DNA from 2 places in the Escherichia sp. E4742 genome. Region 2 is predicted to be linked to the other one. Evidence: riboswitches for the same ligand, from Rfam matches in the RefSeq annotation. Region 2 holds a riboswitch; the other holds the start of a gene.
The links. Region 2 has a riboswitch for thiamine pyrophosphate ahead of thiC (phosphomethylpyrimidine synthase ThiC). Riboswitches for the same ligand answer to the same signal wherever they lie in the genome.
Positions count from the first base shown of each region.

Region 1: linked by a shared signal. The riboswitch ahead of thiB (thiamine ABC transporter substrate binding subunit) and the one ahead of thiC (phosphomethylpyrimidine synthase ThiC) in region 2 are both predicted to bind thiamine pyrophosphate.

Region 1 is NZ_CP040443.1:3,041,578-3,047,034, forward strand. It holds gene thiQ (thiamine ABC transporter ATP-binding protein ThiQ) at 1-220, opposite strand, end outside; gene thiP (thiamine/thiamine pyrophosphate ABC transporter permease ThiP) at 204-1,814, opposite strand; gene thiB (thiamine ABC transporter substrate binding subunit) at 1,790-2,773, opposite strand; TPP riboswitch at 2,804-2,903, opposite strand; gene sgrR (DNA-binding transcriptional regulator SgrR) at 2,937-4,592, opposite strand; gene sgrT (glucose uptake inhibitor SgrT) at 4,681-4,812, shown strand; gene leuD (3-isopropylmalate dehydratase small subunit) at 4,918-5,457, opposite strand, start outside.
Region 2 is NZ_CP040443.1:2,405,487-2,410,943, reverse strand. It holds gene hemE (uroporphyrinogen decarboxylase) at 1-528, opposite strand, end outside; gene nudC (NAD(+) diphosphatase) at 568-1,341, opposite strand; gene FEM44_RS11710 (Rsd/AlgQ family anti-sigma factor) at 1,436-1,912, shown strand; TPP riboswitch at 1,964-2,064, shown strand; gene thiC (phosphomethylpyrimidine synthase ThiC) at 2,143-4,038, shown strand; gene thiE (thiamine phosphate synthase) at 4,038-4,673, shown strand; gene thiF (thiazole biosynthesis adenylyltransferase ThiF) at 4,666-5,421, shown strand; gene thiS (sulfur carrier protein ThiS) at 5,405-5,457, shown strand, end outside.

The sequences.
Region 1 (5,457 bases), 640 kb from region 2:
ATACCGGACGGCGTGACGGCGGCATAGTTGTGTGATCTACGCCGTCGATAGTCAGCGAACCGCTGGCAGGCGTCAGAAAACCGGCGATCAAATTCAGCAGAGTGCTTTTACCCGCGCCGCTTGGCCCGAGGATCGCCACCTGCTCGCCGCGTTCCACCGTTAAGCTAAAACGCATCGGTAAATGGTGATAAAGCCAGGTGATATCAGTCAGTTTTAACATTTCGCCCCGGTAGTTTTTCAATCACGGTAAACAGCAGAAAACAGAGCAGCAGCAGAATTAACGCGGTGACCGCGCCATCCTGGCTGCGGTATGAGCCAATTTGCTGGTAGAGATAAAACGGCAGGGTACGGAAATCATCGTTACCGAACAACGCCACTACGCCAAAATCACCAATCGACAACACGCAGGCAAAGGCCAGCGCCTGCGCCAGCGGACGTTTCAGGGCGCGCAGCTCCACCACTTTTAAGCGCGACCAGCCTTCAATACCCAGCGACTGACACAACATGCTGTAACGCGTGGTGATATCGCGCATTGGGTTTTCCAGCACCTTCAGCGCGTAAGGGATCGCCATTAACGCATTGGTGAAAATCACAATGCCGTCAGCAGATTGCGGCAGGCCAATGGTGTTGTTGAGCAGTAAAAAGAAGCCCGTTGCCAGCACAATCCCCGGCATGGCGAGGATCAACATGCCGCTTATCTCCAGCGCCTGACCCGCCAGCATTTTTTGCCGCGCCCGCAGTTCGCGACTGCTCCATAGCAGCATCATGGTCAGCACTACGCACAATACGCCTGCCGACAGCGCAATACGCAACGAGGTCCACAACGCCTGCCACAGCACCGGTTGTGCCAGCACTTCCGGCAATTGGCGATTTACCCCATCGACAATCACCGCCAGTAACGGTGGCAGCAACAGCAGCAGCGCCAGCACAATTAACACCGTGTCGCAAATGCGGCTATGCAGACGATCGTCCGGGTCGCGCCAACCTTGCAGCAGCGTGGTGCCAGGCGCAATGGCCTTACTCAATCGCTGACTCAGCAGCACCAGACCGAGACAGCACACCATCTGGATCAGCGCCAGCATCGCCGCGCGGGCGGGATCGTAGTCGTAACTCAGCGCCTGATAAATAGCCAGCTCGATAGTCGTTGCTTGCGGACCGCCGCCCAGCGACAACACGGTGGCGAAGCTGGCGAAACAGAGCATAAAGATAAGCGCAGCAACCGGCGGGATTTGGCGCCGTAACCACGGCCATTCGACGAAGCGGAAAAAATGCCAGCCGCGCATCCCAAGCTGGGCGGCAAGCTGACGTTGTTCCCCGGGAATGTTTTCCAGTGCCTGGAGTAATAAGCGGCTCGCCATCGGCAGATTAAAAAATACATGCGCCAGCAAAATGCCTTGCAGGCCGTAGGGCGAAAATGTCCACTCCAGACCAAGCGATTGCCAGAGCGATGCCAGCCAGCCCTGGCGGCCATAGACGCTAAGAATGCCGAAAACGGCGACCAGCACCGGGAGGATCAAGGTCATTGCGCACAGACGCAACAGCGCCAGCCGTCCCGGAAAGCGCCTGCGATAAAGCGCGCGGGCAAGGAATATTGCGGGTACGACAGAGAGCAACGCCGAGAGAAACGCCTGCCAGAAGGAGAAGCGCACCACATGCCACAGGTAGCTGTCCTGCCAGATTGCCGCCCAGTCACCCTGCGGCGCGTTCCACCACAGGGCGAGAAACGCCGCCAGTGCAACCGCCACCACAAGCGTAGCGGCGCTTACACCTGGAATTAACCAGCCGGGAATTAACGGCTGACGGCGCGTTGCCATTCGCTAATCCATGCCTGACGTTGTGCCGCCACTTCGGCTGGCGAGAACTCCAGCGTGGTTGCTGGTTTGGTCAATTGTTCAAACCCGGCAGGCAGCGTGACGTTTGCCACCGGATACATCCAGTTGCCAGTTGGAATCGCATTCTGGAAAGCCGGAGAAACCATAAACTGGAGGAATTTTTGCGCCAGCTCCGGCTGCTTGCTGGCAGCGGTGCGGGCGGCAACTTCCACTTGCAGATAGTGACCTTCGCTGAAGTTCGCAGCGGCGTAGTTATCTTTCTTCTCTTCGAGAATGTGATAAGCCGGAGAGGTGGTGTAGCTCAGTACCAGATCGCTTTCACCTTTTAAAAACAGGCCATAGGCTTCGCTCCAGCCTTTGGTGACTGTGATGGTTTTCTTCGCCAGCTTCTGCGAGGCTTGCGGGGCGTCATCGCCATAGACTTTTTGCATCCACAACAGCAGGCCAAGCCCCGGCGTACTGGTGCGCGGATCCTGATAAATCACTCGCCAGTTTTGATCGCTCTCAACCAGCTCCTTCAGGCTTTGCGGCGGATTTTTCAGTTTGTTTTTGTCATAGACGAAGGCGAAGTAGCCGTAATCAAACGGTACGAAAGTGTCATTATTCCAGCCGCCGGGAACGTTTACTGCATCCGCTGCCACACCGCTTTTGGCAAACAATCCGGTTTTGCTGGCGGCGTCTAACAGGTTGTTATCCAGCCCCAGCACCACATCGGCTTTACTGTTTTTGCCTTCCATCCGTAGACGGTTGAGAAGCGAAACGCCATCTTCCAGCGCCACCAGTTTCAGTTCGCAATTACAGTCGGCTTCAAAGGCTTTTTTGACCACCGGACCAGGCCCCCAGTCGGCGGCGAAGGAATCGTAGGTATAAACAGTCAGAACGGGTTTAGCGAAAACAGGCGCTGTGCACAGCAACAGCAGGGGAAGACATTTTTTTAACACTTTGCACCTCAAAAAAGAGTGGCAAAGGACTTGAGAAGGAGCCTCAAATCCCTTCGCCGGCGTTATCCGGATCAGGTTCGACGGGTATTTTCTCAGCGCACGCGTCCGCGTGGCACCCCGTTGAGAACGGCGTTAGTGTAGTGATTTTGTTATCAACCAGCAATCATGGATCCGGTGGCGCAAACCACGCTGATTTAAAATCGAACCAGCCGAGGGTGTTCATGCGCAGGCCGCGCATACTGCGTTGCCCCTGAATAATCAGCCAGTGGTGGATCAACGGTACCATTGCTTTACTGGCGACCAGTTGCTGGCACCAGTTCGCCAGATTCATCTCGCCATTGCGCCAGCGTGCGGCGTCGGCTTGCCAGTCGAGAGGAATACAGTGTTGTAGCAGCGGTACTTCGCACAAGTGCGCGAACAGCGAAAAATCCAGCGGCAGCGTAAAGTTGGCGCTGTTAAGCCAGATGTCGCTTTCGATCTCACCTTCGTGCCACTGATCGTAGCTGATCTCTTTGATTTCCAGCGTGACCTGGTGACTTGCCAGAATCTGCTGCATGATCCTGGCAATCACCCGATGTTCAATGTGATCCTGATAAAAGGTCAGGGTGAGATGTTCCAGCCCGGCAGGTTTTTCGCAATGTGTTGGGCGGGCATGGTGCCAGCGGGGGAGCAGCCCATAGGCCGGAAACCACAGTTGCTGGTACTGTTCCTCGGCGAAATAAACCAGATTGGTCGGCGAAAGTACATAGCTTATCCAGTCTCTGACTTGCTGATTCGCCCCGCGATGGGTGCGACTGTCGAACAGTAGATAGTAGCAACCTTCTTCAAGGCGACTTTCAATCTCTTTTTCCTCGCCCTGCGGCCCTTTCAGCATCAGGCCTCCAGCGGGTTCATCGGCAATTTCCGGCAGAACCCAGACGTTAACTTCGTCGATTAATGCCCGATAACCAAAGAAGTCGTCGAATGCCTGAATTTTCAGTTGATTGGCGCTGTTACGCATTACCGCATACGGACCGGTGCCGATCGGATGACTGGCAAAGTTGCTGAGGGTTTCCCATTCACGCGGCAGGATCATCGCCGGAACTTGCGCCAGCAGTAACGGCAACCAGCGGTCTGGCTGAGTGAGATGAATATCCAGCGTCCAGGGCGTCGGCGATACAATTTCAGCAATGTGGGAATAGAGCGGCAGCGTATTGATCCGTTTCAAAGAGGCAATCACGTCGTCCATTTCCAGTTCACGACCATGATGAAAATGGATCCCGGGGCGCAAAAAGAAGCGCCAGTGGAGTGGGGAAATTTGCTGCCAGTGGTGGGCGATGTCCGCCTCCAGTTCCCCATTTTCCTCATTTATTCGGGTTAACGCACTGAAGATTTGCCGGGCAATATGCGTTTCGGAACGGCGTAATGCGCTGCCAGGCAGCAGGTTGCGCAACGGGCGATAATAGAGGACGCGCAGGATATGCCGCCCCTGGCGGAAGCTACGCCCCAGATGAGAAACCAGCATTTGCCGCACGGCGGTTTTATCACCGACTAACTGCACCAACTGGTCGATGCGATCCTGTTCCAGCAGGTCTTCCGCTCGCTGTTGTTGTAGCGCCAGCCCGGTATAGAGAAACGTTAAACGCGAGCGTTTGCCGCGCCCGACTTCCGCTTCCCACGTCAGCCAGCCGCGATCCTGCATGGTGTTGAGCAGGGTGCGCATATGACGGCGGGAGCAGCTCAATAACTCCGCCAGTTCGTTCAGCGTTGTCTCCTGCGATTTACCCTCGCAGCATTGCCACAGGCGGATGAACTGTTGTTGCAGACGAGCAGATGGCATAAAAGGGGAACTCCTGCGCAAAAGTCAGCAATTTTATTTTCCCTATATTAAGTCAATAATTCCTAACGATGAAGCAAGGAGGTGCCCCATGCGTCAGTTTTATCAGCACTATTTTACCGCGATAGCGACGTTGTGCTGGCTGCGTTGGTTAAGCGTTCCACAGCGTTTAGCCATGCTTGAAGAACTGATGCAGTGGGAGGGGAGTGATTCTGAATACTGATTTGCGGACATCATGTGTGACTGAGTATTGGTGTTAATCGCCACGCCAGCAGTGAATACCTGCTGGCTTTTTTCTTTTTGGCGATTGCGCCGGACGGCGTACAAATTAACGCATAAACGCCGGCTGCTTCTCTTCATAAGTGGCAATAGCGTCGTCGTGCTGCAAGGTCAGACCGATGCTGTCCAGACCATTCATCATGCAGTGGCGGCGGAAGGCATCAATAGCAAAGCGATAAGTTTTATCACCCGCTTTCACTTCTTGAGCTTCCAGATCTACATCGAAATGAATCCCCGGATTGGCTTTCACCAGCGCAAACAGCTCGTCCACTTCGGCATCGCTTAATTTCACCGGCAGCAACTGGTTGTTAAAGCTGTTGCCGTAGAAGATGTCAGCAAAACTCGGCGCAATCACCACTTTAAAACCGTAATCGGTTAACGCCCACGGCGCGTGCTCACGCGAGGATCCACAGCCGAAGTTTTCTCGTGCCAGCAAAATGGAAGCGCCCTGATACTGCGGGAAGTTCAGCACGAAGTCCGGGTTTGGCTGTTGGCCTTTTTCATCGAGAAAACGCCAGTCATTAAACAGATGCGCGCCAAAACCAGTACGCGTCACTTTCTGCAGAAACTGCTTCGGGATAATCGCATC
Region 2 (5,457 bases):
CTGCGGATCGGCATACATCATTTTTTTGATCACGGTGAACGCTTTGCTGCTGCCGCCTTCCACCATGTAGGTCGCCAGCGTCCACGGGCTGCCGGAAAAACCAATCAGCGGCACTTCGCCTTTCAGTTCGCGACGAATGGTACGCACCGCGTTCATCACGTAACCCAGCTCATCTTCCGGGTCCGGAATTGGCAGTTTATCGACGTCAGCTTTGCAGGTGACTGGTGTGGTAAAACGCGGGCCTTCTCCGACTTCAAAATAGAGCCCTAACCCCATCGCGTCCGGAACGGTGAGGATATCGGAAAAGAGGATTGCCGCATCCAGCGGATAGCGACGCAGCGGTTGCAAAGTCACTTCGCACGCCAGTTCGGCGTTTTTGCACAGCGACATAAAATCGCCCGCCTGAGCGCGCGTGGCTTTATATTCTGGTAGATAGCGACCCGCCTGGCGCATCATCCATACTGGAGTGACATCAACGGGCTGGCGCAGCAGCGCCCGCAGATAACGATCGTTTTTAAGTTCGGTCATTTTGGCTGTTCCTTAGTGCGTCAGGCGGTCAGTGTATCATCACTCATACTCTGCCCGACACATCGCCACCGTATCTTCTATCAGACGGCGCGCTACGGTGCCGGGCGGTGGAAGTAACGGCAAATCGTCATAGCGATACCAGTTCGCCTCGAGCAATTCTTTCGGGTCGATCACGATGTCGCCGCTGTCATAGTCCGCCATAAACGCAGTCATTAATGACTGAGGAAACGGCCACGGCTGGGAAGTCACGTAACGCAAGTTTTTGACTTTGATGCCACTCTCTTCCATCACTTCCCGCGCGACTGCCTGTTCGAGAGTTTCGCCCACTTCGACGAATCCGGCGAGTACCGTATGGACACCGTTACGATGGCGGGTATGCTGGGCGAGAAGGATCGAATCATCACGACGGATGGCAACAATAATGCAGGGTGCGATTTGCGGGTAATAACGCTCACGGCAGTGGCTGCACAGCATCGCCCATTCGGTTTTGCTTGGGTACATTTCATGCCCGCAGTAACCGCAGTATTTATGCGAGCGATAAAACTCCGCCAGTTGCACACCACGTCCGGCTAATTGAAACAGCCCTACGTCCAGATCAATGACCTGGCGCACCGAGCCCATATCATGGCGACGCTGCTGTTGCACTAGCCAAACAGGTTCTCCCTGCCATTCGCCGATTTGTAGTGCGCGCTGGCCCACAAGATCAAAATTTGCCGCTGTGCCATATGGCAATTCACCCTTCGGCAACCATAATTTTTGCTCATGACTGACGACCCACCAGCCGTGATCTAATTTTTCAATTATACGATCCATAGCTCTTGCACTACCTTTGCATCACTGGCATGTTTAACATGGTTTTTACATTTCTCACTGAGCAGTTTTTGAATACAAACTTGCGGAGTCAATCATGCTTAACCAGCTCGATAACCTGACGGAGCACGTCAGAGGAAGTAACAAACTGGTTGATCGCTGGCTACATGTACGTAAGCATCTGCTCGTGGCTTACTACAATCTGGTTGGCATTAAGCCTGGCAAAGAATCGTACATGAGGCTGAATGAAAAAGCCCTTGATGATTTTTGCCAGAGTCTGGTCGATTATCTGTCTGCCGGACATTTCAGTATTTATGAACGCATTCTGCATAAACTGGAAGGCAACGGGCAGCTTGCTCATGCCGCGAAGATTTGGCCGCAACTGGAAGCCAATACACAACAGATTATGGATTACTACGATTCCAGCCTGGAAACCGCCATCGATCATGATAATTACCTTGAGTTTCAACAGGTTTTATCTGACATCGGCGAGGCGCTGGAAGCACGCTTTGTGCTGGAAGATAAGCTGATTCTGCTGGTGCTTGACGCCGCCCGCGTCAAACATCTTGCTTGAGTTCTGCGCTGTTAACGCGTAATTTACATTCAACGCCCCGTTTTCGGGGCTAATTTCTTGTCGGAGTGCCTTAACTGGCTGAGACCGTTTATTCGGGATCCGCGGAACCTGATCAGGCTAATACCTGCGAAGGGAACAAGAGTTAATCTGCTATCGCATCGCCTTTGCGCGATCGTCTCTTGCTTCATCCGTCGTCTGACAAGCCACGTCCTTAACTTTTGGAATGAGCTATGTCTGCAACAAAACTGACCCGCCGCGAACAACGCGCCCAGGCGCAACATTTTATCGACACCCTGGAAGGCACCGCCTTTCCTAACTCAAAACGCATTTACATCACTGGCACACACCCCGGCGTGCGCGTGCCGATGCGTGAGATCCAGCTTAGCCCGACACTAATTGGCGGCAGCAAAGAACAGCTGCAGTACGAAGAAAACGAAGCGATTCCGGTCTACGACACCTCCGGCCCGTATGGCGATCCGCAGATCGCCATTAACGTGCAGCAAGGGCTGGCAAAACTGCGCCAGCCGTGGATCGACGCACGCGGCGATACCGAAGAACTCACCGTGCGCAGTTCCGATTACACTAAAGCGCGGCTGGCAGATGATGGCCTCGACGAGCTGCGTTTTAGCGGCGTATTAACGCCAAAACGCGCCAAAGCAGGGCGCCGCGTCACACAACTGCACTATGCCCGCCAGGGTATCATCACGCCGGAGATGGAGTTCATCGCCATTCGCGAAAATATGGGTCGCGAGCGCATCCGTAGCGAAGTTTTACGCCACCAGCATCCGGGAATGAGCTTTGGCGCACGTCTGCCGGAAAATATCACTGCGGAATTTGTCCGTGATGAAGTTGCTGCCGGACGTGCGATTATCCCGGCCAACATTAATCATCCGGAATCGGAGCCGATGATTATTGGTCGCAACTTCCTGGTAAAAGTTAACGCCAATATCGGCAACTCGGCGGTCACCTCTTCCATCGAAGAAGAAGTGGAAAAGCTGGTATGGTCCACTCGCTGGGGAGCGGATACCGTGATGGATCTTTCCACTGGTCGCTATATTCACGAAACCCGCGAGTGGATTTTGCGTAACAGCCCGGTGCCGATCGGTACTGTGCCGATCTACCAGGCGCTGGAGAAGGTTAACGGGATCGCCGAAGATCTTACCTGGGAAGCGTTCCGCGACACGCTGCTGGAACAGGCCGAACAGGGCGTGGATTACTTCACGATTCATGCGGGCGTGCTGCTGCGCTACGTGCCAATGACCGCTAAACGCCTGACCGGTATTGTGTCGCGCGGTGGTTCGATTATGGCGAAATGGTGCCTCTCCCATCATCAGGAAAATTTCCTCTATCAACACTTCCGCGAAATTTGTGAAATCTGCGCCGCCTATGACGTTTCGCTGTCGTTGGGCGACGGCCTGCGCCCCGGTTCTATTCAGGACGCCAACGATGAAGCGCAGTTTGCCGAGCTGCATACGCTGGGCGAACTGACCAAAATCGCCTGGGAATATGACGTGCAGGTGATGATTGAAGGTCCTGGGCATGTACCGATGCAGATGATCCGCCGCAATATGACCGAGGAGTTAGAGCACTGCCATGAAGCGCCCTTCTATACCCTCGGGCCGCTGACTACCGATATCGCGCCGGGCTATGACCACTTCACGTCGGGGATTGGCGCGGCGATGATCGGCTGGTTTGGCTGCGCGATGCTCTGTTACGTAACGCCGAAAGAGCACCTGGGTCTGCCCAATAAAGAAGATGTTAAGCAGGGGCTTATCACCTATAAGATTGCCGCCCACGCCGCTGATCTGGCGAAAGGGCATCCGGGCGCGCAAATTCGCGATAACGCCATGTCGAAAGCCCGCTTCGAATTTCGCTGGGAAGACCAGTTTAATCTGGCCCTCGATCCGTTTACCGCCCGCGCTTATCACGATGAAACCCTGCCGCAAGAATCCGGCAAAGTCGCCCATTTTTGCTCCATGTGTGGGCCGAAATTCTGCTCGATGAAAATCAGTCAGGAAGTGCGCGATTACGCCGCCGCGCAAACTATTGAAGTGGGAATGGCGGATATGTCGGAGAACTTCCGCGCCAGAGGCGGAGAAATCTACCTGTGTAAGGAGGAAGCGTGATGTATCAACCTGATTTTCCTCCTGTACCTTTTCGTTTAGGACTGTACCCGGTGGTGGACAGCGTACAGTGGATCGAACGTCTGTTGGATGCAGGCGTACGTACTCTCCAGCTACGCATCAAAGATCAGCGCGATGAAGAGGTGGAAGCCGATGTAGTAGCGGCAATTGCGCTGGGCCGCCGCTATAACGCGCGGCTGTTTATCAACGATTACTGGCGGCTGGCGATTAAGCATCAGGCATATGGCGTCCATTTGGGGCAGGAAGATTTGCAATCTACCGATCTTGAGGCCATCCGCGCGGCAGACCTGCGGCTGGGCGTTTCGACCCATGACGATATGGAAATCGACGTCGCGCTGGCAGCACGCCCTTCTTATATCGCGCTGGGACATGTGTTCCCGACACAAACCAAACAGATGCCTTCTGCACCGCAGGGGCTGGAGCAACTGGCACGGCATATTGAGCGTCTGGGGGATTATCCCTCCGTCGCGATTGGCGGTATCAGTCTGCCGCGCGCGCCTGCGGTGATGGCGACGGGTGTCGGCAGTATCGCCGTCGTCAGTGCCATTACCCAGGCGGCAGACTGGCGTTTGGCAACGGCACAGTTGCTGGAAATTGCAGGAGTTGGCGATGAATGACCGTGACTTTATGCGTTACAGCCGTCAAATCCTGCTCGATGATATTGCCATTGAAGGGCAGCAAAAACTGCTCGACAGCCAGGTACTGATTATCGGCCTTGGCGGGCTGGGTACGCCCGCTGCGTTGTACCTGGCGGGTGCTGGCGTCGGGACGCTGGTGCTGGCAGATGACGACGATGTGCATTTAAGCAATCTGCAACGACAAATCCTCTTTACCACTGAAGATATCGATCACCCGAAATCGCAGGTCAGCCAACAGCGACTGACACTGTTGAATCCCGATATTCAACTGACAGCATTACAACAACGGTTAACGGGTGAGGCGTTAAAAGATGCGGTAGATCGGGCCGATGTGGTGCTCGACTGTACCGACAATATGGCGACTCGCCAGGAGATTAATGCCGCCTGCGTGGCACGTAACACGCCGCTCATCACCGCCTGCGCGGTCGGATTTGGCGGTCAGTTGATGGTACTGACGCCGCCCTGGGAGCACGGTTGTTATCGCTGCCTGTGGCCGGATAACCAGGAGCCAGAACGCAACTGCCGCACGGCGGGCGTGGTTGGCCCGGTGGTCGGGGTTATGGGCACTTTGCAGGCACTGGAAGCAATTAAGTTATTGAGCGGTATAGAAACACCTGCGGGAGAACTCCGGCTGTTCGACGGTAAATCGAGCCAATGGCGCAGCCTGTCGTTGCGCCGTGCCAATGGTTGCCCGGTATGTGGAGGATGCAATGCAGATCCTGTTTAACGACCAACCAATGCAGTGCGTCGCCGGGCAAACTGT